Regions from separate parts of the Kurthia sp. FSL E2-0154 genome, predicted to be linked through region 2. Evidence: riboswitches for the same ligand, from Rfam matches in the RefSeq annotation. Region 2 holds a riboswitch; the other holds the start of a gene.
What was found. A riboswitch is a leader RNA that binds a small molecule or an ion and turns the genes downstream of it on or off. The one in region 2 is predicted to bind cobalamin.
Positions count from the first base shown of each region.

Region 1: linked by a shared signal. The riboswitch ahead of MHB75_RS11675 (hypothetical protein) and the one ahead of MHB75_RS02515 (GntR family transcriptional regulator) in region 2 are both predicted to bind cobalamin.

Region 1 is NZ_JBBOPO010000001.1:2,349,541-2,362,389, forward strand. It holds gene MHB75_RS11650 (hypothetical protein) at 1-541, opposite strand, end outside; gene MHB75_RS11655 (hypothetical protein) at 588-1,235, opposite strand; gene MHB75_RS11660 (hypothetical protein) at 1,228-2,418, opposite strand; gene brnQ (branched-chain amino acid transport system II carrier protein) at 2,569-3,909, opposite strand; gene MHB75_RS11670 (hypothetical protein) at 4,129-4,359, opposite strand; gene MHB75_RS11675 (hypothetical protein) at 4,937-5,533, opposite strand; cobalamin riboswitch at 5,899-6,083, opposite strand; gene MHB75_RS11680 (GNAT family N-acetyltransferase) at 6,252-6,695, opposite strand; partial or broken gene MHB75_RS11685 (nucleoside deaminase) at 6,788-7,228, opposite strand; gene MHB75_RS11690 (O-methyltransferase) at 7,329-7,988, opposite strand; gene MHB75_RS11695 (hypothetical protein) at 7,985-8,269, opposite strand; gene MHB75_RS11700 (GNAT family N-acetyltransferase) at 8,313-8,984, opposite strand; gene MHB75_RS11705 (YfiT family bacillithiol transferase) at 9,006-9,512, opposite strand; gene MHB75_RS11710 (FixH family protein) at 9,610-10,083, opposite strand; gene MHB75_RS11715 (PepSY-associated TM helix domain-containing protein) at 10,094-11,437, opposite strand; gene MHB75_RS11720 (hypothetical protein) at 11,545-11,667, shown strand; gene MHB75_RS11725 (lysozyme inhibitor LprI family protein) at 11,686-12,039, shown strand; gene MHB75_RS11730 (hypothetical protein) at 12,580-12,849, shown strand, end outside.
Region 2 is NZ_JBBOPO010000001.1:529,404-542,252, forward strand. It holds gene MHB75_RS02490 (iron-hydroxamate ABC transporter substrate-binding protein) at 1-393, shown strand, start outside; gene MHB75_RS02495 (FecCD family ABC transporter permease) at 464-1,468, shown strand; gene MHB75_RS02500 (FecCD family ABC transporter permease) at 1,497-2,462, shown strand; gene MHB75_RS02505 (family 20 glycosylhydrolase) at 2,500-3,591, shown strand; gene MHB75_RS02510 (glutathione peroxidase) at 3,623-4,099, shown strand; cobalamin riboswitch at 4,140-4,334, shown strand; gene MHB75_RS02515 (GntR family transcriptional regulator) at 4,702-5,340, shown strand; gene MHB75_RS02520 (quaternary amine ABC transporter ATP-binding protein) at 5,542-6,744, shown strand; gene MHB75_RS02525 (ABC transporter permease) at 6,737-7,588, shown strand; gene MHB75_RS02530 (glycine betaine ABC transporter substrate-binding protein) at 7,599-8,465, shown strand; gene MHB75_RS02535 (DUF4309 domain-containing protein) at 8,573-9,292, opposite strand; gene MHB75_RS02540 (bifunctional metallophosphatase/5'-nucleotidase) at 9,496-11,268, opposite strand; gene lexA (transcriptional repressor LexA) at 11,573-12,220, opposite strand; gene yneA (cell division suppressor protein YneA) at 12,381-12,683, shown strand; gene MHB75_RS02555 (YneB family resolvase-like protein) at 12,683-12,849, shown strand, end outside.

The DNA of each region.
Region 1 (12,849 bases), 1.8 Mb from region 2:
CAATGGATTGTTTCGGAAAAAAGTTAGCCAAGACAGCAGGAATATCTTGAAATACATGGTTTACGCCAAATACATTAAAAATCCCGATAATCCCATGGCTTTGATAAGCTGAAAAACCACCATATCCTTCTTTATGAAATACTAAAACATGAGGGTCATCAATAATTGATGGCTGTAGCATACCTTCTAAATTAGCCGCCACAAGCCACTTTTGAAATGCTTCTTCATTTCGAACCCACTTCCACTCACTACAATACGGTACAACAGAAGATGACATCATCCACTGCGCTTTAAAGAACTTCGTGAATCCTAGAATTTGTAAGGTTGCATAACTATCCATAATCGTCGATACGCGGTCTGGAATTTTTTCCACAGTCGCTTCTCTCGTCTCTGTAATCATCTCTGGATAATAACTCGGTACATATTGATCCGCAATCCATACGTTATCCATACAGGCTGTTGTAATATGATGTGTTGCGCACACAGCTTTCCACCAAGCAATCTGGTTTAAAACTGCTTTTCTTAATAGCTTTTCTGGCATTTGGATCACCTCTAAACTATTAGTACCCTTTATTAAATGTTTCATTCTAATTTGATAGAATTTGTTCCCCTGTTAATTCAAATACAGCCTGACAACTCGCACATACCGTAGGATTTTCAGAACTAATAATGAGCGTAACACCTTCTGCTTTTACAGAACGCAAACACTGTATGAATTTTTCTAGTTGCGCTTCTGTTAATGCTTTTTCAGGTTCTTCGATTAACAAAATAGAAGGCGCATGTAAGCATGCGCGAATAAGCGCCATACATTTAATTTGAAAAGCATTTAGATGTACTGCTTTCTTCCCTAGTAATTCATGCATACCAATAAGCTTGCTTAGCTGATCTAAACGCTGCTTTCTCGCTCCTGGCAACTTATTAGTACCTGTTTGGAAAAAGAACGGTAGCTGAATATTCTCAAGTACGGTTTCATCTTTTAAAAATTCGTCTTGTGCAGGTAGATAGCCCATCTTCGTTTGTCTCAACACAGCTAAGTCGCCCACATCTTTTGTTTCATTTTGATGATATTCTAAGCGATATGTCCCGTTCGTCAAAACGCGGAAACAGCCAATTGTCTGTAGTAATTCATTTCGATAAGCGCCTGTAATCGCTAGTGAAGCTCCCTTTTCAACGACTAAATTCACTTTTTGAAAATACGGTTCTACCGCTGCATATTTTAATTGAATTTTAGACATGCTCCTGCTCCATTTCTATCGTTGTTTTACGTAGTACACGCCATAGAATACCGCCGCCAATCATTGCACCTAGAATGAGATATAAAACGAGTGGAATGATGGTAAATTGTGAAATCACCAGAAACGGTATAGCTGGAAGAATGAGTGCAATCCCTAGTAAAGTTCCCACTTCAATTCGAATATACTTTCGAATTTCACGTTCTGCCATACCACTCGTAATCAGAATACGGAACAACTGCTTCGTCCCTTCATTTCTACGCTTTTGAATACGCTGTACAGCTATAAACATACCAACTAAAGCAATCAGGAATAATCCATACACGAGTACAGGGTTTGCTTTTAAAATCTTATTATAGATATTAACTGTTATCCCACCTGCGCCACCAATTGTAAATGACCAGAAATCTGATTGCTGTGATACTTCAAGCATGATATCGCGAATACCAATCTTAGATGCATTCGTTACGAGCATTGTATTTGCAGATGCGATCAATGATTCTTTTGCGAATACATTGTCTTCGCTTGGTGTTTGGCGATATTGCTGTGACGGAACTAACACTTGATGCCCTGCTGACATTTGAGGTAATGCTGTTGTCACAATCGTTTGTTCACTCTTTAAAAAGCCGATGATTTTCGCGTGAATATCTTGACCATGAATACGCATGCGAAGTGAATCACCAATATCATACAACTGATAATAGTCACTTCCTAACACAACGGGCATAACTTCTTTGTCATCATAATCCTTAAAATCTTCTTGTTTAAAAAATGTACCTGCATCCATCTCTAGCTTATTTAGCTTTTGTGCAGCTGCATTCACTTGAAGTCCATAAACAGGTATATACTGTCCATCTGCTTTTGCATTTTCAGGTGTAAATGCTTCATCACCTGAAAATTTCTGTATAAACACAGGAATCGGTGAAGCTGTGTAAACAGTTAGTTGCTTATTATTTTGCAATGCTTGATTGAAGCGTTCTAATTGCTCAATTGTTGGTTCTTCTCCAATGAGTGTAAGATTGTAATTATTTTGTCCTGCAAATGTGGTCCCACCTTTTGCAGGTTCACTTTTATATGCTGTATGCAAAATCGTAAAATAGACAATTGAAAAACATAGCAGTGCAGCTGCCATAAGGATTAAATTCCATTTACGATTACGTTTATGCAAAATGTATAAAGCTCTCACTTATTTGTCCACCTTTATCTTTGTTAAATAAACACTTATAACAATTCTATACATAGGCAACCAATCAGCGCAATGAAAAGCAATAAGTTTTAAAAACTTATTATAAAAAAACAAGGTATGTCCGATTGAACACACCTTGTCTTCACGTCATTATTTTTTTACAATTGCCGCATAAATGAGTCCGATGATGGCACCTACCACAGCAGGAGCAGCCCATCCTAAACCGATATCATATAACGGTAAGTAATGTGAGTAGAATATCTCAATCGATTCTAACACTTGTAATTTCGCACCCGGCACACTTTCAACCAATGCTTTGTAACCATCAATCACACTCACGAAGAATGTTAGGAACATCGACATCGCATATACACTTTGACGTGCTTTGAATAGCGGCGAGAACATCGTTAATAGAATTAAAACAATCGCTAGTGGATATAAGAACATTAATACCGGAACAGCATATGTAATGATATTACTTAAACCAAAGTTCGCAATTAAGAATGATACAAACGTTAAAATGAATACAAACCATTTATAGCTGATGGCTGGCATAACTTCATGGAAGAATTCACTACATGATGTAATTAAGCCAATACTTGTTTTTAAACAAGCTAAAATAATGATAATCGCTAGTAAAATCCCACCGAATGAACCGAAGAAGTGTTTCGCAACAGCTGCAAAAATTAAGCCGCCATTTTCAAATGTTCCAACAGCGCCAACACTTGTACCGCCCATGTATGTGATAAATCCATAAATAATCATCATTAAAGCCATTGCGAAAATTCCCGATTTCCAAGTCGCCATCGCAATATCTTTCGTACTGGTAATACCACGACTCTTAATCGCATTAATTACGACGATCCCAAACGCAAGTGATGCTAGTGCATCCATCGTATTGTATCCGCCTTTAAAACCTGTCATAAAGGCTTGATTCACATAGTCACCTACTGGTTTTTCAAAACTCCCCATCGGATTAACAACACTGACAATAATTAAGATAAATAAGAACACTAAGAATGCAGGTGTTAAATATTTACCGATATAATCCATTACTTTTGCTGGATTTAGTGAGAAGTAATACACAACTAAAAAGAATACAAAACTAAAAATGCCTAAAAATAATGATACTTGATCTGGATTTAAGAATGGTTCTAACCCTACTGTGAACGATACAGTCGCTGTACGCGGAATCGCAAAGAATGGTCCAATCGTTAAATATAGTACAACTGAAAATACAAGACCGAATAGTGGATGCACTCGATTCCCTAAGTCTCGTAAACCATTACTTCCTGATAAACCAATTGCTAGAATTCCCATGAACGGCAAACCGATTGCTGTAACTAGGAAACCAATTAAAGCCCACCAGAATTGCGTACCAGCCATCTGTCCAAGTTCGATTGGGAAAATTAAGTTCCCTGCCCCGAAGAACATACCGAATAACATCGTACCGATGATGGCGTATGTTGAAAATGGTACTTTTGCTTGCATATTTTTCCTCCTTATGACTTAAATCGTCTATTTAATATTGTAATTAGAGTATATTAACAATTTACTACAGACAATACAAGATGAACAGAGAATAAAGAGAAAGAATAAACGAAAAATAGATAATTTTGTATAATTTTTAGACTATTTTGTATTTTTTGAGTATGAAAAAGTGTCGCTCTATCATTTATTTAAATTAAGATAAACGAATATGCATTAAGCTCATAACTCTATTTCCATTTGATTTTCCCATTCGCCTATCACTAAATTAAGTGCATCTTCTTCATCTGTAAATCTAAAATAAATAGGTAAAGGCAATGTAACCATGGCTTTATCAAAGCCTTTTTTCACCCAATCACTTACTTCTTTCATCGTAATTTCTTCTAAATCATGATCATCAAAAAAATTAACAAATTTTTCAAACTGATCCCCTGTGTCAAACTTTTTATACAACCTAAAAGGACCAACTAAATAAATGCCATCGCTATATCCACTATTTTCACTAACTTGATTAACACCATGATACTCATACTATCTCACCCAATTAAGAATCGATTTATCATCTGTACCAATCGATCTCGCTATTGTATATAAACTTTCCGTACCGTTTATATACCTTAAAGCGGCTTGTATTTTTTCTTCTGATGAATATTTTGCCATATAAAAACTGCACCTCCAATTAGTAGATGTGTCTAATAATTGAGGTGCAATTCAATCATACGGGATTTGTTCATTCAGATCAATTTCCGCTTCGAAAAACGAATAGCGGTAGGCAAGAAAAGAACGCAACGTCCTGTTGCAAATCTTGCCCCACTACATCACGTAGCGTTCGGGCATGGCTTCAAACTCCTCGTCACTGCGTTCCTGTGAGGTTTTCAGCTCACGCTATTCCCGCAGGAGTCGTTTTCTACGCGTTCAATTGATTTGATTATTCGTATTTGAGACATATTATTTTGTTCTGTACCAGGCTTTTTTCTATCAACTTTCTAAGTCTTACTTTATTCAATAAAGTATCCTTATAATTATAATTTTAATCCTCTAAATCGTATTCTAACTTTGAATAATAATAACTTGTATCAAAATTAAGATTTATTAATTTGCCTAAGTCATAACTTTTTTGTTTATAAATTTCTTTCATAAATTGTAAGAAAATATAACGACAACCATATAACTCACTTATTGAATCTAAATCTTCTCGTAAATCGATATAATCAATTTCATCACCTAAAGAATCATGTGTAATTGTTTCAAATTCTAAATTCGTATGCCACATGAAATCTAAAAACCCTTGTAAAACAGCTTTTTTATACTCATCTAATGAAAAAGTAGCAAATACTTGTTTTTTATAATGAAATTCAACTGTTTTTTTATGATAAAAAATTCTAATTTTAAAATTATCCATAACATAATCGTCTGCATAAAATATTAGATGATCGAGTTTTTCAATAGATTTATCTTTTGGTAATAAAGTTAAAACCAAATTATACCAAAACCTATATAATTCAAATACTTCTGTATTAAAAGGCAAGGGTTTTCCATCTACACAAAAAACTACTTTACCTCCAGGATATCCTCCAGATCGTCCAAACTCATAATTAAATACATCTAAACCTTCTAAATGGGTCATTTCTATGTAGCCTGGGTACTCTTGATTTTTATTTAACTCTTCTTTTTCAGGGGGATTGTAATATACGATTTAATTTCTAATTTCATATGTTTTACTCCTTAATTTCAAGGTTTAGGATAAAAAGAAGATACTGTTAGTTTCCCTTTTTTATCAACGTATATAGCTAATTTATAAGTAACTTTATTTATTTTTTTAGTTACTATTGAATCATTTATTCATAGTGGCAGAATTACGTATCGTTCGTAGTACAACACAAAAAAACAGTGGAATGATTCAAACATCTCCATCGGTTTTTCGTCGTACTGTGAGTATGTAATCCATATTGTGTTCGCATACTCAAACACCTCCTATCCGCGTAGGTTTTTGGTTGTACTCGAAGATTGGCAGGTCTCCTGGCTCGTATTCAATGCACTTTTCACCTTCCCATCTCATAAGACAGTGGTTTATCGAAAAGCACTCCTACTTACAGTTGCGGGACAGCGACGGACTTTCACCGTTCTTCCCTTTTAAACAAGTGCCATACACTTGTACCAACTTCTATTATTCCGTTTGATTTTATTATACAAGAAAAGAAAACAGGCTGGGACAAAACATGTCATTTTCATTTTTTTAGCGTTCGCAACGAAAAACTGGAACCGTGCTACAGCGCGATTCCAGTTTTTCTTATGCTCATATAGGATGTGTTTTTTGCCCTTATGTCCCAGCCTGTTTTCACGTTCTATTTAAATTCTTTCGTATAATGCCAATATTCATCATCTCGTTGCATACCGATATCTTCATATAGTTTTTGAGCAGCTACATTATCTGGATGTGTCTCAAGCGTGATGTACGCTGCACCCATCTGTTCACAAAATACAAATGCTTCCTCCATCAAGGCTCTCGCCGCACCTAACTTTCGGTGAGACTCCTCAACGAATAAATCGTTTAAAATATATGCGCGTTTTAATGCAAGTGATGAAAAACTTGGATAGAGTTGCGTAAATCCAATTGCTTTTCCTTCATGTTCTGCATATAAAATGATGGCATCATCGTTTGTTAAACGCTTTTTAATAAAAGTCACCACTTCTTGTTCTTCAAATTGGCGACCATAAAACTGTAAGTATCCTTGAAATAATGGCACAACCTTTTCTAGATCTGCTTTCGTTGCATATTGAATTTCCACATCATCCACCCCTTTTCCTTATTGTACCAAAATGCAGCTTTTTTAAAATAAAAAAAAGAACCGTATATGCACGATTCTTTCTGTTTTTAAACTTATTGTTGTTTTTCAATCCATAATGCAAACGCATCATTCGTTTCTGCTTGACGTTCAACGTGCTGCAATTGAACCTCACGTTCTTCACGTGGTAAAGCAAGCTGTGCATAGACATGTGATGTTCCAAGACCTGCTTGTTCTTCTTCTGAAGAATAGGCATAATATACATCTTTAAAGTTTGCCCAGTAAATCGCACCCATACACATCGAGCATGGTTCACCACTTGTATATAGCTGACAATCCAATCAATCTGTTGTTTGTAACTTTTCTGTTGCACGACGAATCGCGAGTAGTTCAGCGTGTGCTGTTGGGTCATGTGTTTCTAACACTTCATTCACACCAACTGCTACAATGGCATCATCTTTGACAATGATGGCACCGAAAGGCTTTCCACCATTCACTGTATTCTCATATGCTAGTTCAATTATTTTTGCATCCACTGTTCTTTTGTCATCTGTGTACCTCCGAATTTGCCTATTTTGCTCTCATATTATATGAAAAAAACATTTATTTAGACAATCGCTATATGTTTACTTCGAATCACTTTTTAACGATAGAACAAATTAACCCATCACCGATTGGTAGTAGTACTGAAAATAGATGTGGGTGCTGTGATACATATTCATTATATTCACGCATAATACGTGTACGTTCTTGTAAATGTTCAGGTAAAGAATCTTTAACCGTTTCGTCTGCTACGCCACCTAGCACTAATACATTATCCATAACAATAACTGCCCCATCTTCTGCAATGTCTACACACGCATCTAAATAATGTTTATAACGCTCTTTATCCGCGTCAATAAGGAAGAAATCGAATGTTTTTTGGTCTTCTTTTAACTGCTTCAAAGATGTTAACGCATCTCCAATACGATAGTCTACAACTTCGCCGTATCCTGCGCGCATAAGGTTTTCTTTCGCTAGTTTTGCATATTCTGGTTCTAACTCTAATGATAGGAGTGTGCCACCTTCTGCTAAACCTCGCGCAATACAGAGACCACTATAACCACCTAAAGCACCTATTTCTAATGCTTTTTTTGATTGCTTTAATGTCGCAAGAAGCGTCAGCCATTTTCCTGTCGCATTTGAAACCGAGATATTTTTCATACCATGTTCTTCAATTGTTTTTAAAATATGTTGTAAATGCTCATCTTCATTTCCAAAGTACCTATCTGCGTATTTATTTACTTGTTCCATCATTCGTTTTCCCCCTCCTCTATTTCAGAGCGTTCCACTTGAAAGACATTTTTAAACTCTTCGATAATCATTTCAACAGCTTTCAATTCGCCCTCAATCACTGGTCGACTGTTCGCAAATTCTTCCCGCTGTAGTTGATCCTTTAATGTTTCTTGTTTCACATAGAGCATCTCCAAAAAGCCAAGTGCGCGTTTACGACGAAATGTTTGAGCACGATGTTCTTCTCCACCACGATGATCTCGATCATTTGGCTTTTCTCCCCGACGATATTCTCGCATTTTCATCTTTGAATAGCTCCTTTCCAAAATGAAAAGTATTCATCTTCACTTATTCAATCGACACGTCCACACCGTATTGGCGCATGTTTAATGTGCGAGCGATGCCTTGTGAAGCAAAGTTATCCCATGTTGTACTATAGAGTGCGACGCGTCCTTGGCGTTGCACATCTCTTGCCCACGCTTGCGCCACTGCTGCACCGTATCCTTTTCCTCTTGATTTAGGATGTGTATAGACGCTTGCTTCAGCTGCTACTGCACTTTGTCTAGCTGTACAACAAATTGATGCAATACGATCTAATTCCATGACTACATAACAAGGTTGCTTCATATCAAAATTCATATAAGTGAATAGAAAATCGTCTTTTAACCTTTCTTTATGTTGCTCCGTTACGTGTAAAACCTTAGGTGAGATTTCTTCAATTGTAGGGAACACATAGGTTGGTCCCATACGAAATTCATGTAAATCTGCGCGATTCATTAGCTGATGAATTAAATCCACAAGTAAATCTTCATCTGCATCTTGAATCGTATTTTCTAAACGTTTTTTAAATACTTCATCTACTCGCGAGGAAAAGCGCGTTTGCTTCCCATCTCTCGTTACGCCAATATGAACTGTAGGTGCTGGTTCAAATGGTGGTTCATTCATTACCGTCAATGCACCTACTTCATTTTGTTGGTACAGTACATCTAAATGTAATTGCATTAAATCTTCATCACGCACGTTCATCACTCCCTTTTGGATTTATGAAATGGCTTGTTTAATATGCGCTAAATGGTGATTGCCATGCCATGCATATAAACCAATAGCTTGCTTTACTTGAATCGCTTCTCCATTTGGATAGACGAATTTTTTTTGCAACTGTTCTTTCGTCAATGAGCGTAAAAAGTGTAGCCAGCGTTGATGAAGCGAAGCAATTAATTGTAATGATACTTCCACAGGTAATGTATAGTCTGCTAACTCAGCCCATAACTGTTCTTCATATGTTGAAACCGTCGGATTATTTTCTGTCACTGCTAGCTTCATACGAATATAACTATTCATATGACTATCCGCAATATGATGCACCACTTGCTTCACCGTCCAACTACCCTCACGATATGTTTTTTGTAATTGATCATCTTCTAAATGCATAACCGTTTGATTTAATAAACGTGGTAGTGCTTCCATTTCGTATAGCCAAGCTGTTAATTTCGCACCGTCCACTTCTTCCGGTACATCAAAACGACCAATTGGATAACGTTCATCCATACTTTCTCATCCCCTTTGTATAAAATAAAAAGTACGTCCTATTTATATAGTAACGTACTTTTCAAATATATTTCCATTCACAAAGGAAAAACTTTTTCTAATGATGGTGTCCTCCACCGCTATTTGAAGATGGTGTAGTCGATTGTAATGCATCTATATCTTTTTTCGATAGTTTCCCAACTAATAAACGTTGTGTTGGTGAGATGGTTTCGGTTTTTGTTCCTGCGTGAATCTGTACATAGTATAGTCCAGGTTTTTTAAAGTCGAACGGGAATGTAAATGTCCCGTCTTTCTCCTCTAAAGCAGCTGTCATATCTAATGTCACCGAGCGATCTACATTCCAAATCGAGATATGTGTAAACTGAAGATCTTTCGCAGATTGACCATCTTGTAATAGTTTAAAGTGAATCGTATGCTCGCCTTCTTTCTCATACGCTTCTTTCGATAGAAATTGAACTTCTAACGGTTGTTCTTTTTTATATAGTGTATTTGCATCGGAACGTGTTTCACAGCCTGCTAGCACGAAAATCAATGCGAAAACGACCACATACATGAGTTTTGATTTCATCATTTCGTGCCTCCTATGCATTAAAGAATTTTTTCAGTTTTGCTACGCGATGAATTACTAAAAAGTCGAGTAAGAAAATCACAATAAGTGATAAACCAACTAATGGGAAGATGATTCCTAATATGACTAATAAGATGTAAAAACCATAGGCATGACGTGCGCTACCTGATTTCGGTGCACCTAATTGATGGCTCGGTTTTCGTTTCCACCATAAGTAAATACCGCTACATACTACTAACACAATGCCAATACAGATGAGCACACTAATTAATTGATTGATGAGTCCGAACTGTGTTCCTTTATGAAGTGTAATACCGAGTGCAATCGCCTTACCCATCCAACCATAGTTGTCATAACGATAATCAGTTAATACCGCACCTGTGTACTGATCTAAATGCATTGTTACTTCATCCTGTGCTTTATTCGGGAAAGCAGAGATTGTGTACACACCTTCTGCTGTTTGCGGCATGACAATTTTATAGCCTTCTGGTACACCACGTTTTTCAGCATTTTCTTCAATCGTTGTAAGTGATACACGTTCATAGTTCGGAATTATGGTTGACTTAGGAACTTCTAATGTTTCTGCTGCCCACGGTACTTTTGTTAAATCTTTCGTCTGTGTCACAGAATCAGGTGGATTCCCCGTCCAAATACTTGGTGGATACCCCTGTCCTGTATTCGTTACGATGGATTGGAAGTTTGTACCCCAAAAGCCCGACCACGGTAACCCTGTTGCGATTAAAAAGGCAATACCCGCTGTTAACCAAACGGCTGGAACTGCATGCAAGTCACGACGCAATGCACGTCCACCTTTATCAAAACGAATAAGGAATGTACCGCCTTTTTCTTTTTTTGATTTACGAGGGAACCATAAATAAACCCCTGTAATGATTAAAACAATGACCCAACAAGTTACGAGTTCAACTAGACGGTCACCCCATGTTCCCACCATTAATTCACCATGTAATTCTTCAATTCGATCCATAATACGATCATGGTTATCTAATTTTTTAATCACTTCACCACTATAAGGATTTAAAAAGACTGTATACGTGGCGTCACCTTCTGCCAAACCGACTTCGCTTGAACGTGTAGGCGAACTACTTGGTTTGAAAGATGTGACTGTTCCTTCTGGGTATTGTTTTTGGACGACAGCTACCTGTGCATCTGCATCCATCTTTGTACTTTCTTCTTTCACTTCATAATATGAATGATAAAGTGCTTGTTCAATCTGTGGTTTAAATAAATATGTACCGCCTGTAATCGCTAAAACAATTAAGAAAGGCGCAACGAAAATGCCTGCGTAAAAATGCCATCGCCAAACTGTTTTATACAGTTCTGTTGTCTTCTTTTTCATTCATGTAATCTTCCTTCCTTTTTTCAATTTGTTTAATATACCAAGAAAATGTGAAATAACAATGAAACAATGTATTTAAATGAAGATGATTTTTTGTAAAAAAAATAATGACAACAATCATTTGTACGAGCCTATTTTTAACAGCTTGTGGTAATGAAAAAGAAATTACAAAAACAAATACCACACCTAAAACCCAAACAACCACAACACAAACGACACCTCAAAAATAGAATCTATATGCGAGTTACATGAATAAGACAACTCTTATCGGGCAGAATTTCGATGAAGCAGCATACGCAATAGATGGTGAACGTCAAGATAGCTTTGCCCCTATGTTAAAAGCATTCGATGCAAGTTATAAGCAGTGGGATGCTCTATTAAATGAAATTTACGGCACATTAAAATCACGTCTATCTTCACCCGAATTCACTGTGCTACGTGATATACAGCGTAATTGGATTAAAGAACGTGATCATCATGCTGGTAGCGCATCTGCTTATAGCGAATATGCACCAGAGATTGCCTATACAGAATCTTTAGCTGCTTCAACAAGAGAACGCTGTTATGCACTTCTTGAACAATACCGTGAAACATTACGCTAACCTGTAATAAGCCACTTTAAACAATCTAAAGTGGCTCTTTTTTATGAAAACGCTTCGAATAAGAATAAATTGTGACAACCGTAAAAAAACACTTCCATTTTTCTAAAAATCATGTAGAATAAATTATAACAAGTTTTGTTATATAACAACAATAACTTGTAATATAACAAAGAATGGAGAATGACCATGTGGGTTGTAACAATTTTCAATAATATTCATGATATTCGTATGTTTGAGTACACAAATAAGGATGCTGCTACAGAAAAGCTAAAAGGATGCAATAACGCTATTTTGTCTTATACAAAATAAAATCATGAGGTTAAAACAATGAATCAAATGCTTTATGAAACCTTACCTTCTATCTCGCACAATTAGATAGAAGGTCTTTTTTTGTTTGAATTCATAGAAGTAAAACTTATAATAAATGCATTTCATACCATTACAGTTCTATTCTCTTTTATAGTAAAAAATAATATATGGATGAAATTGGATAAAAAACATATATAATTGAACTAGTAATTATAGAAAGGACTTTTTAACATGAAAAAATTCGGTATATTTTTAGGCATTGTGATTTTAATTGGGCTATCTATTTTTGGATATATCGAAACTAAAAAGTGTCTGGTTAAAAATGATGTTCATACATATCTATTGAAGGAAAAAAATATAAAAGAAGCTGACATTGAAGTATTAGATCCATTTGTAGCTAACTTAGACGGAGATAAAAATTGGCTAGTTTATGTAAAAATCAAAAATGATCCTAAAAAATATTACTATTATAAAAACAGTGATACAGACCGTATTCTTTTA
Region 2 (12,849 bases):
AAAGCAAAAATTGGTGAAGATGCTACAGTATCGGTCATCGAATCATTCGGTAAAGAAATCTACGTTTACGGTAATAACTGGGGACGTGGTACAGAAATTTTATACCAAGCAATGAAATTAAACATGCCAGAAGCTGTTAAAAAAGATGCGTTAAAACAAGGGTATTATGCTGTATCAAGTGAAGTATTAAAAAAATATGCAGGCGATTACATGATTTTATCTGTATTCGGTGATCAAGATCCAGCATTCACAAAAACAAAATACTATAAAGAAATTCCAGCCGTTAAAAATAATCGCGTATTTCGTGTCAATGCAAATGAATTTTATTTCAATGACATGATGACACTTGATTTCCAATTAGATTTCTTTAAAAAGTCATTTTTAGGAAAGTAAAATGATGATAATAAAAAGAGGTTATCCATAGCTGGGTAACCTTTTTTACATAGAAAGGACGGAGGAAAATATGCTGAAATTATTTCGATCATGGTCACTTTGGCTCCAATTGCTTATCGCCTTCGTACTCTTACTTATTACTATATTTTTTGCGATTTCACTCGGAGCGGCCGTCATACCACTTCAAGATGTATGGCATGCAATTTGGTCGAGTGAGGGTGGCGAGAAAATTGATATTTTACGAGAAATACGATTCCCTCGTGTGGTTGCAGCAGTCTTTGTAGGGGCGGCTTTAGCAGTAGCAGGTGCAATTATGCAAGGTGTAACACGTAATCCATTAGCAGACCCAGGTTTACTGGGGCTTACTTCAGGAGCAAATGCCGCATTAGCCATTGGTCTCGTTCTTGTTCCAAAACTCGATTATATGGGTTCTGTTATTGCCTGTTTAATCGGCGCTGCTGTTGGTATGGGGATTGTGTACGGTATTAGTGCCACAAGTAGAAAAGGAATGTCTCCTTTAAAATTAGTATTAGCAGGGGCTGCTGTTTCGATGTTTTTACAAGCAGTAGCAGATGGTACAGGTCTATTATTCAAAATTTCAAAGAATGTTTCGATGTGGACATCAGGTGGTTTACAAGGTATTACATGGAGTGCTTATATCGTTATGCCACTTATCATCATTGCATTAATCGGTAGTATTCTTATTAGTCGACAACTAACGATTCTAAGTTTAAATGAAGAACTAGCTGTAGGACTTGGACAAAAAACGATGCAAATTAAGACGATTATGTTCATCATTGTCGTGTTACTAGCTGGGAGTGCGGTTGCGTTAATCGGTAACTTAGCCTTCGTTGGTTTAATGATTCCGCATATTGTTCGTACATTCGTTGGTGGTGATTACCGAGCGGTTATTCCAATGTCGATGATTGCAGGCGGTATATTTATGGTCATCGTTGATTTGATTGGACGCACGATGAACGCACCATATGAAACACCTGTTGTGGCACTCGTTGCTGTGATTGGTCTACCATTCTTCTTAATTTTAGTGAAGAGGGGAGGGCGTTTCTTTGCTTAAAAAGAGTACGTATACATTTTATTTAGCAATGGGTGTCTTTTTAGTTATTTGTTGTGCTTTTTTAGGGTTATCTGTTGGTTATTCTTCAATGGGTTTTCGAAGTGTGATTGCTACATTTTTCGGTTACGGTGAAGTGTCAGATGAATTTATTTTATTCTCTATTCGTTTACCACGTATTTTAATTTTAATTTTAGCAGGTATTGCGCTAGCTGTAGCAGGTGCAGTACTTCAAACACTGACAAAGAATGACCTAGCAGACCCTGGGATTATCGGGATTAATGCAGGTGCAGGTGTTGGAATTACGGTACTTTACTTATTTGCAAAAGGAGAACTAACGAATTTTTCATATGCATTACCGATTGTTGGGTTCATCAGTGCGATTATAACAGCTCTCCTCATCTATAGTTTTTCTTACGAACGAAATCGCGGGATTCAACCATTCCGATTAATTCTTGTCGGTGTTGGATTTGCAGCCGCTTTATCGGGCATCATGGTCATGCTGATTTCTTCAGCAAATCGCTCAGATGTCGACTTTATTGCAGGGTGGTTAGCAGGGAATGTTTGGGGAGCCGATTGGCCGTTTGTATGGGCTCTACTTCCATGGGTACTCATTCTCGTCCCATTTATTATAATGCGTTCGAACCATTTGAACATTTTAGGACTAAGTGAGCCGATGGCAGTAGGGTTAGGTGCTTCATTGAACAAACAGCGTATGTACTTCTTATTATTAGCAGTTGGTCTAGCAGCAGCTGCAGTATCTGTGACAGGCGGAATTGGCTTTATCGGTTTAATGGCCCCTCATATTGCCCGTTCACTTGTTGGACCACGCCATCAACGTTTTTTACCGATGGCGATTGTCATTGGCCCGATTCTCTTATTAGTGGCAGATGCGATTGGTCGCTCGATTTTAACAGAATCGAGTATTCCAGTTGGGATTGTTGTCGCTATTATTGGTGCACCATACTTCTTATATTTATTAAAAAAACAAGTATAATAGATAGTAGAAGTAAGGAAACATCAGGAGGATTTTTATGAAAAAGTGGCTATTTGGTTTATCTCTTTGTATGCTTATAAGCTTAACAGGGTGTAGTGAACAAAATGTAGCACAGGCGCATGATAAAAAATATGGCATTAATTTAGACGTAGCACGTCGACCTTATACAGTTGATGTTTTAAAAAAATATATAGATGATGTGAAAAAATCAGGCGGGAACTATGTACATCTTCATTTAACCGATGATGAAAACTATGCATTAGAGAGTCGACTTTTAGGACAGCAAGCAAAAAAATCATGGCAGCAAAAAGACGGACTTTATCGCAATCCATTAACGAAGCAAACCTTTTTATCGATGAAGCAGATGCGCTCTTTAGAAGCGTATGCGGCGAAGAAGAAGATTGAATTAATCCCCGAGATTGATACACCTAGTCATATGGGAGCTGTTTTAAAACTGTATGAAAAAGCGAATCCGAAGGCAGCGAAAAAGTTGGTGCGTGATGAGTGGAATCAAATTGCACCGAATCAGTCGAGTATAAGATTCGTACAAGCATTATGTCGTGAAGTTTTACAAGCTTTACCGAAAACAAAAACGATGCATATTGGGGGAGACGAGATTGCCTATGATGAAGAAGATCATGTGAAATACATCCATTACTTCAATCAAATGAATCGTTATTTGCAAAAGAAGCATGTGCGTACATGGATTTGGAATGATTCTTTATTGAAGGCAGATTTAAAAAAGTTAGATCAAACGATAGCAATTACGTTTTGGAGTTGGACAGGTGAACCCGAAAGTGCAACTGAAAAGAAGTACCGTGAAAAAGTTCGTCCTAGTGCGCCACAGTTAATAAAAGCAGGACACATAGTTTATAATTATAATGATTACTACTTATATGTAGATTTTACATCAAAAGGTTCAATTCGTTCGGATCTGCAGTATATGAAAAGAGATATTAAAAAGAACTGGACGCTGGGGAGGTGGAATTCATCTCATCAGCAAACTACGTCAAAAATTTCTGGTGCAGCCATCTCTATATGGGGAGAAGGTTCAAAGAAATATACAGCTGACCAAGTTTACAACTATACAAAAGAATTGTTTCCGACAATGATGAAAAAGGTAAAGTAGTAGAAATACATTATTTTTGAGGGGTGTTTCGATGTCTATTTATGATTTAGACGTTACATTAGAAGATGGAAAAACGTATTCAATGAAAGAGTACGAAGGAAAAGTATTATTGATTGTGAATACAGCATCAAAATGTGGTTTTACACCGCAATTCAAAGAACTCGAAGAATTGTATCAAAAGTATAAAGATAAAGGATTAGTCGTACTTGGCTTTCCATCGAATCAGTTCAAGCAAGAATTAGATTCAGGTGAAGCAGCAGCAGAACAGTGTCGTTTACAATATGGTGTTACGTTCCCGATGCATGAATTAGTTCATGTAAATGGTAAAGATGAGCATCCATTATTCACGTATTTAAAAGAACATTCAAAAGGGTTTTTAGGTAGTAGCATTAAGTGGAATTTCACAAAGTTCCTTGTAGATCGAGACGGTCATGTCGTGGCGCGCTATGCATCGAAAGATAAGCCAAGTCAGTTTGAGGAAGATATTGTCAAATACTTAGAAATTTGATTGACAATTTAGACATTTTAAGATAATATATAAATTGTAAATCAATAGTGCTTGAATTGGTGTGAGGGAATCCTTGAATTCGCCTCGCTTAAAAGGGAAGCTGGTGTGATTCCAGCGCTGTCCCGCAACTGTAAATGTGAGTGTAGTAAGCATACCCACTGTCTCTAAATAGATGGGAAGGGGCTGTTACACAGTGACCATGAGCCAGGAGACCTGCCAATTCTACTGTGCATCTTTATTTACCTACGAGGATAGGTTGATGTTAGCTACTTATGTTTTTAGTAGATGACAGCTTTCCCGTGGGGAAGCTGTTTTTTTGTGCTCTCGTTACGATTCCCATTCAATGATTCAATACAACTATTTAGAACTCCCCAACTTCCGAATAGTATAATACAAAGCTTGTTTCGTTACGGGACCTAACAGAACTAAACTCTAGAGTAGAAGGAATTGCGTGTTTATACGTGATTCCTTCTTTTTAATACGATAAAGTGTTTCGTTTACTTTAAAAATGTATAAATTATTTGTAAAGATATAGAAAAGCAATGTATTTAGTGCTACTATATGGACTATATATTTTGAGATGGAGAGTGAGGTTTCGGTAAATGACCGAACAGGAGAAAAAAACAAAAATAAAGCAGGCGCGTTATCAAATTATTGCGGCTGACCTTGCCTCTAAAATTGTAGATCGAGAATATGAGGTAGGGCAAAAGCTATATGCACGTTCTTCATTAGCGAGTAAATATGGTGTTTCATCTGAAACAGCGCGCCGTGCCATTGCAGTACTACAAGATTTAGGAATCGTTCAAGCTACAAAGGGGAGTGGCGTCTTCATCAAGTCTTATGAAGAAGCTGCGAAATTTGTACATCAATTAAAAGATGTACAATCAGTCAATGAGATTCAGCATGATGTCTTTCAATCCATTGCCAAACAAAAAGAAGAATTAGAGCGCTTAGAACAACTCTCACAAGAGTTAGTGTCGCGAACAAATCGTTTCCATTCACTTAATCCATTTGCGCCATTCAATGTGACCGTAACATCTGAATGTCTATATTTAGATATGACTATTCAAGAATTGAACTTTTGGCAAAATACGACAGCTACAATTGTTGGAATTCGTCGTGGTGAAACGATTTTATTATCACCAGGGCCATATGCATCGATTAAAGAAAATGATGTCTTATACTTTATCGGAAATGAAGCTTCATTCGATATTGTGAAAAATTTTTTATACAAAGGATAAGTCAATTTTTAAAAGGCGCATAAACCTTATTGTAACAAGGGTTCATAAACATAAAATAATGATGGAAAATGCCATGTTTCTCCCAGGGGAAACATGGCATTTTTAGTACTTTCATTTGACATAAGTAACAACTTTTTGTTAGGGTTAAGTTGTTACTTATTTTGTAACAAACTGATATTGCAATGAATTGAGGTGTAGCTCTTGGCTAAAATAAGAGTAGAAAACGTAAGTAAAATTTTCGGAAAAAAAGTTACGCAAGCAGAAGAGCTTGTGAAGAAGGGAAAGAGTAAATCAACTATTTTAAAAGAAACAGGCGCAACGGTGGGTGTTTATGATGCGAGTTTTGAAGTAGAAGAAGGCGAAATTTTCGTGATTATGGGGTTATCAGGTAGTGGTAAGTCAACACTTGTCCGATTACTTAATCGCTTAATTGAACCAACAACCGGTCAGATTTATATTAACGATGCAGATGTATCAAAAATGAATAAAACACAATTACGACAAGTGCGAAGAAATTCAATTAATATGGTCTTTCAGAATTTTGGGTTATTCCCACATCAAACGATTTTAAAAAACACCGAATATGGATTAAAGGTTCGAGGGGTTCCAAAGGAAGAGCGTAAAATCAAAGCTGAAAAAGCACTTGAGAACGCGGGACTCATTGATTTCAAAGATCAATATCCAAAGCAATTATCCGGTGGTATGCAGCAACGTGTAGGTCTTGCACGAGCACTCGCAAACGATGCCGAAATTGTTTTAATGGATGAAGCCTTTTCAGCCCTCGACCCTTTAATACGGAAAGAGATGCAAGACGAGTTGTTAGAACTTCAACAAAACATGAAGAAGACAATTATCTTTATTACACATGATTTGAATGAAGCGCTGCGTATTGGCGACCGGATCGCGATTATGAAAGATGGACAAATTATTCAAATCGGTACAGGTGAAGAGATTTTAACCAATCCAGCTGATGAATATGTAAGTAGCTTCATTGAAGACATCGACCGTTCTAAAGTATTAACAGCTGAAAACATCATGGTGAAGCCAGTGACGATTAATCCGGCACATGATGGACCCAAAATGGCATTAAAACGTATGAAGGATGAACAAGTGAGTATGGTATTAGCAGTAACACCGCCAAAACAACTAGTTGGCTACATAACTGCAGACGATGCGCTGCGCTGTGCAAAAGAAGGTCAAACGAATTTAATGAATTGTGTGCAACAAGATATTTTAACAGTGCCACATGATTTATTATTAGAAGAAGTGTTGCCAATTATTTCAGATTCAAAAACACCAGTAGCTGTCATGAAAAATAATCAGCTTGTTGGCGTTCTTATACGAGGCGTGGTCATCGAAGCTCTCGCGAAAGAAACATCTGCGGAGGTGACGGCACATGAATAATTTACTCGATCAAATTCCGATGATGCCACTTGCAAAATGGACGAATAATGCAATGGATTATATTACGGAACATGGACAAGGTTTCTTTGATGCAATTCAAGAGAATACAGAAAGCATGATGCTTGCCGTTACAGATTTCTTACTTATGGTTCCAGCAATTGTATTTATTTTATTAGTTGCAGTATTAGCATTTTTTGCAACGAAGAAAAAGCTCGGTTTAACAATTTTTGCAGTACTTGGATTACTATTCATTTATAACCAAGGACTATGGAATGACTTAATGAATACCGTCACACTTGTACTATTTGCGAGTTTAATTTCGATTATTATCGGGATTCCTGTTGGTATTTGTATGTCAAAAAGTAGAGTATTTGAAAGTATTATGAAGCCGGTTTTAGACTTCATGCAAACAATGCCAGGTTTCGTGTACTTAATTCCAGCTGTTGCATTCTTCGGAATCGGTTTAGTACCTGGGGTATTTGCTTCGATTATTTTCTCAATCCCACCAACGATTCGTTTTACGAATTTAGGGATTCAACAAGTACCAAAAGAATTAATTGAGGCATCAGAGTCTTTCGGTAGTACAGGACCACAGAAATTATTCAACGTAGAACTACCATTAGCAAAATCAACAATTATGGCTGGTGTAAACCAAACGGTTATGCTATCGCTATCAATGGTTGTTATTGCATCGATGATTGGTGCAGAAGGTTTAGGGCAAAAAGTATTAACAGCTGTACAAAGAGCAGACGTTGGACCAGGTTTTGTAGCTGGTTTAGCACTTGTTATTTTTGCAATCTTAATTGATCGTTTAACACAAAGTTTCAATACTAAAAAAGGGTAGGGTGAATTAGATGAAATTTTCAAAAACAATGAAAGCAGCAGGACTAGCTTTAGGACTTGGTCTATCAGCAGTCCTTGCTGGATGCGGTAATTCTTCAAGTTCAGATAAGTCAGATCCAACTGTTGAACTTGCATATGTAGAATGGGATACAGAAGTAGCTTCAACAAATGTTATTGCTGAAGTTTTAAAAGAAGAAGGCATTAAAGTCAAAACAACTTCACTTGATAATGCAGTGATGTGGGAAGCTGTCGCAAATAACAAAGCAGATGCAATGGTAGCTGGATGGCTACCACATACACATGGTGCGCAATATGATAAGTATAAAGACCAAGTAGAGGATTTAGGTGTTAACTTAAAAGGTGCTAAAATTGGTTTAGTTGTACCAGATTATATGAAGGTTGATTCAATTGAAGATTTAAAAGACCAAGCGAAAAAAGAAATCACAGGTATTGAGCCAGGAGCAGGCATCATGGGTGCTACAGAAAAGGCTTTAAAAGATTATAAAAACTTAAGTGATTGGAAACTAAAACAATCTTCTTCAGGTGCGATGACTGTAGCACTTGGTCAAGCTATCAAGAAGAAAGAAGATATCGTTATTACAGGATGGGCACCACACTGGATGTTCCAAAAATATGATTTAAAATTCTTAAAAGATCCGAAAAAAGTATATGGTGGCGAAGAACAAATTCATACATTCGCTTCTAAAAAGCTAAAAGAGAAATCACCAGATGCTTATAAAATTTTGAAAAACTTTAACTGGACAACAGATGATATTGAATCAGTTATGTTAGATATTCATGATGGTACACCACCAGAACAAGCTGCAAAAACTTGGATTAAAGAAAACCAAACAAAAGTAGCAGAGTGGACAAAATAATCGTGTAATAAATAAATCCTATGTAGTGAACATATGAAAGTTCACGCATAGGATTTTTTACATTAAAAAACGAGGTCTACGCACGGTAAGGCCTCGTTTTTAATTAATTAACCACGTCCACCCATTGGTTCTGAAGCACGTTGATTAAATATGGAAATATGATCTAATTTTTTTGTTTTTGTTGGACCAACAAATTTCAGCGTATTTTTTCCGACTTTATAATTTAAAATTGTATCTTTACCATTATAGGTTGTTGAAGATGGCTTACCACCAATAGCTATAATATCTGAAAATGTAATATCTGATAGTTTAAATGAACTGTCAGGTGCTACGAAAGTGCGCACATCATAAACACGATCTCCGCGCCCAATGGCAAAAGCATAGGTTACTTTTCCTTTCTTTTTATATTCAATATAATTCGTATTATTAGAGAATGTTGTAGCGGGTTTTCCCCATTTGTTTGTAATGTCTTCATAAACCGATTTTCCACTTTCAAATGGAACACCTTCTGTCATACCATTTTTCGCTGTTTTGAATTGGTTTTGTAAAAAATCACGTAAGATAGGTTTTACCGTGTCTTTTGATTTTGTTTCGATTTTTTTAGAAGAAGTAGATGTTACAGTAGTGTCTTCTTTTTTACTAGCCTCTGTTTGTACACCTTCTGTTTGTACACCCTCTGTTTGTACATCTTCTGTTTTCGCTGTCGTGTTTTCAGCTGCCTGTGTTTTAGGCACTTCCTTTTCAGGAGTTGCTTCTGGCTCTCCGCAAGCAACAAGTAGCAGTGAAGAAGCTGCAAGTAAACTAGCTAGTTTTGTATAAGTTTTCATCGAATCTCCTCCTTTTAATCGTTTATATTCTCTATTAAATTATACCAAATAAAAAGAATACAACTACTACAAATAGCAGCAAAAATTGTTAAGAAGTTTCAATATTTTTTATCTTTTTGTTATATTCATAAAATAAAGAGATGGAATGGTCAAAGTATAAAACCCGAAATTGCACTATATGGTGCAATTTCGGGTTTTAAAATTTATTGTACTTCTTTTAAACGAGGTTCTACAACAGAAGAAGCATCTACTGTTTTTAAGTTTGTAATATATTGAATGAATGCATCTGTATCTAAACCAAGATCATCGATTACTTTTGCTTCTTTAAACGTAGGGAATTGGTCACCGCCACCTACTAAGAAGTCGTTGATTACTGCTTTATATGTTTTCGCTTCATCAATCTTTTCGCCATTTACGAATACATCAACTACTGCTTTATCTTTATATGTGTATGTTAAACCAGAAACTTCTAAACCATATCCACCTGTAAATTGATTATTAATTGCAGATTTAACTTGAGCACCTGTTAATTCAACGATTTTTAAAATGTTACCGAAAGGTTGAACGCCTTGTGCAGCGCCACGTGAAATCACAAATGAATCGCCAGAAGCAGTTGCATCTAAGTCAGAGCGAACGCCACCAGAGTTTGTGAAAGCAAAGTCAACTGAAGCATCTTTTGCTTTTGCAAATGCTAACTGACCATCTGTTACAAGGTTCCCTACAGGTGAGCCACCTAGTGGATAGGCTACACGTTCACGTGAGATTTTTGCTGTATTCATATTTGCGATTGGTTGGTCCATTACTTTCCCAACAATATTTTTTGCTTCTTGAATAATACCATTTACTTTTTTAGATACTTTATTTTTCATAATCGTTGTTTCTGTTTGTGTATAGTTATATTTAATTTTAGCTGCTGGTGTCTTCATAAAGTCTTTTGTTTTTGAACTTAGTGTACCTGTTACAACTGAATAAGCAGATGCATAGTTATATGCTTCAACTACGCGAACACCTTTGTACGTGCCGTTAGCATAGCCATGATTATGACCAGCAAAAACGACGTCAATTGAGTTCGACGGATCGAGTTTATTTGCTGTTTTCAACATATCAATTACATCGCCTGTTAAATGTGAATTTTCTTGTGTTTCAATAGAAGAATTGGCATCTTTATCGACTTCGACAGATGAGTGAGCGACAACGGCGATTGCTTTTACGCCTTGTTTACGTAATTCTTTTGTATATTTTGCAACAGCTTGTCCAGGGTCCACTACATCGATATCTTTTGTATGTTGTGCTAAAACGACTTCTTTAATACGTGGTGTTACAATGCCGATGAAGCCGACTTTTACACCGCCGATTGTTTTAACTGTATAAGGTTTGAAGCCTTTAACTAATTTTTTTGTCTTTTTATCAACTACATTTGCTGAAAGAATCTCCATTTTAGAAGTTGTTTGTTTATAATCTTCTACGAATTCATAGTTTTGTGTTACACCTTTGATGGGTTTTTTACCTTTCCAAATACGTTGGAATTCGTCTAAACCTTCATCGAATTCATGGTTTCCAAGTGCACCAATCGAGAAATTCATTGCATTTAAAATATTCATTGTTGGTTCATCTTGTAAAAGACTTGAGATAGCAGGAGAGCCACCTACTGTATCACCAGCATGAATTGAAAGTGAATTAGAAGTTGTTGATTTCAACTTATTTGCTTTTGCAAAAGCAGCTTTTTCTTGTTCGAAGTTATACGCTAAAGAAGCCATCCCACCGACTGGCGTACCTACATTATCTTTTTTGTTATTCCCATCAATATAACCGTGTAAGTCGTTCATACTTAAAAGTTGTACAGGGATTTTTTTCTCTACTACTTTTTTACTTGTTGTTTTAGCTGTTGCATTGATTCCTGCACCGAAAGAAAATGGTACGGCAGTTAGTAATGCAGCAACGCTTAATGAAGTAATAATCTTCGATTTAAACATCATTTCGCCACCCCTTAAAATAAAATTGTTTCCTCCTAAATATAAGAATTACATCCTGAAATAGCAATATATTATTGAATTATTCGATTTAACAGAAAATATAGTTTTTTTAGATATTGTTATAAAAATACAATTTGTATAAATATAAAATAAGCTAAAAGTAATAAGTCAGACATTAGACGTTAGTCATTTGAACATATGCTAGCAAGTAAGTGATTAAGATGTCTATAGTAAAAAAATAAATCTAAACAAAATAAAAACTAGTAATGAATGTAAAAAAAAACATTCTTTACTAGTTGAAATTTATTTAAAATGAATGAATATTTCTGTATAGACCAACTACTTTACCTAAAATCGATACGTTTTGAACAATAATTGGTTCCATTGAAGAATTCTCAGGTTGCAAACGGTAATAACCGTCTTCTTTATAGAAACGTTTTACCGTTGCTTCGTCGTCTTCAGTCATTGCCACAACGATCTCACCGTTATTTGCAGAAGACTGTTGTTTCACAATGACATAGTCACCATCTAGAATACCTGCTTCAATCATCGACTCACCCATAATTTCTAGCATAAAAATATGGTCATCAGATGTACCATATGTATGTGGAATTGGGAAGTACTCTTCAATATTTTCAATTGCTGTGATGGGCATACCTGCTGTTACTTTACCAAGAAGTGGAACATGCATCACACCTTGTTTTGTAGCCGTAGTCGATTCAAAAGGATTTAAAATTTCAATTGCACGAGGTTTCGTTTTATCGCGACGGATATAACCCTTACTTTCTAAACGTTCTAAATGTCCGTGTACAGTTGAACTAGAAGCTAATCCAACAGCCAACCCAATCTCGCGTACAGAAGGCGGATAACCCTTACTTTGTACTTCCTCTTTAATAAAATTTAAAATCGCTTCTTGACGCTTTGAAAGTTTTGTTTTTTTCAATGCAGTGTTCACAACCTTCACCTCAACTTCCTACTATATTTTGTATTTTGAGTATAACATCGTAGAAAATCAAATGCAAACAATTGTTCTGAAAAAACCGTTGACAAAAACAAGTGTTCGAGTTTATGATGGGAACAAACATTCTAGTAAAAAGTTGGAAGGGGAAATTCAGATGAAGTGGATCAAAAATAATGTGATGGTGATTTGTTTTTCGGTAGTTGTATTATTGTTTGTTGGTAATGTTGTACGTGATACAATAGCGAAGACGCATGTAACTGAAATTCGAATTACAGAAGGTGATACATTATGGTCTTTAGCTCAAAAATATAGCGGAGATATGAAACCACAAAAATGGATGAACCAAGTTATTAATCAAAACAATTTAGTTGATGGGCAAATTATGGCGGGAGAGAAATTAACCGTACCGATTACGAATCATGAATTACAACAAATAGAATTAGCGAGTGATCAATAATGAAATTTAAAAAAGCTGTAGCTTACTGTCGCGTAAGTACAGAAAAAGAAACGCAGAACCAGTCTTTAGAAAGACAAAAAATTGAATTAACTGCCTATGCTAAAGAAAAAGGGTACACATTAGATTGTATTTTTGAAGACCGCCATAGTGGTTATGATATTGAGCG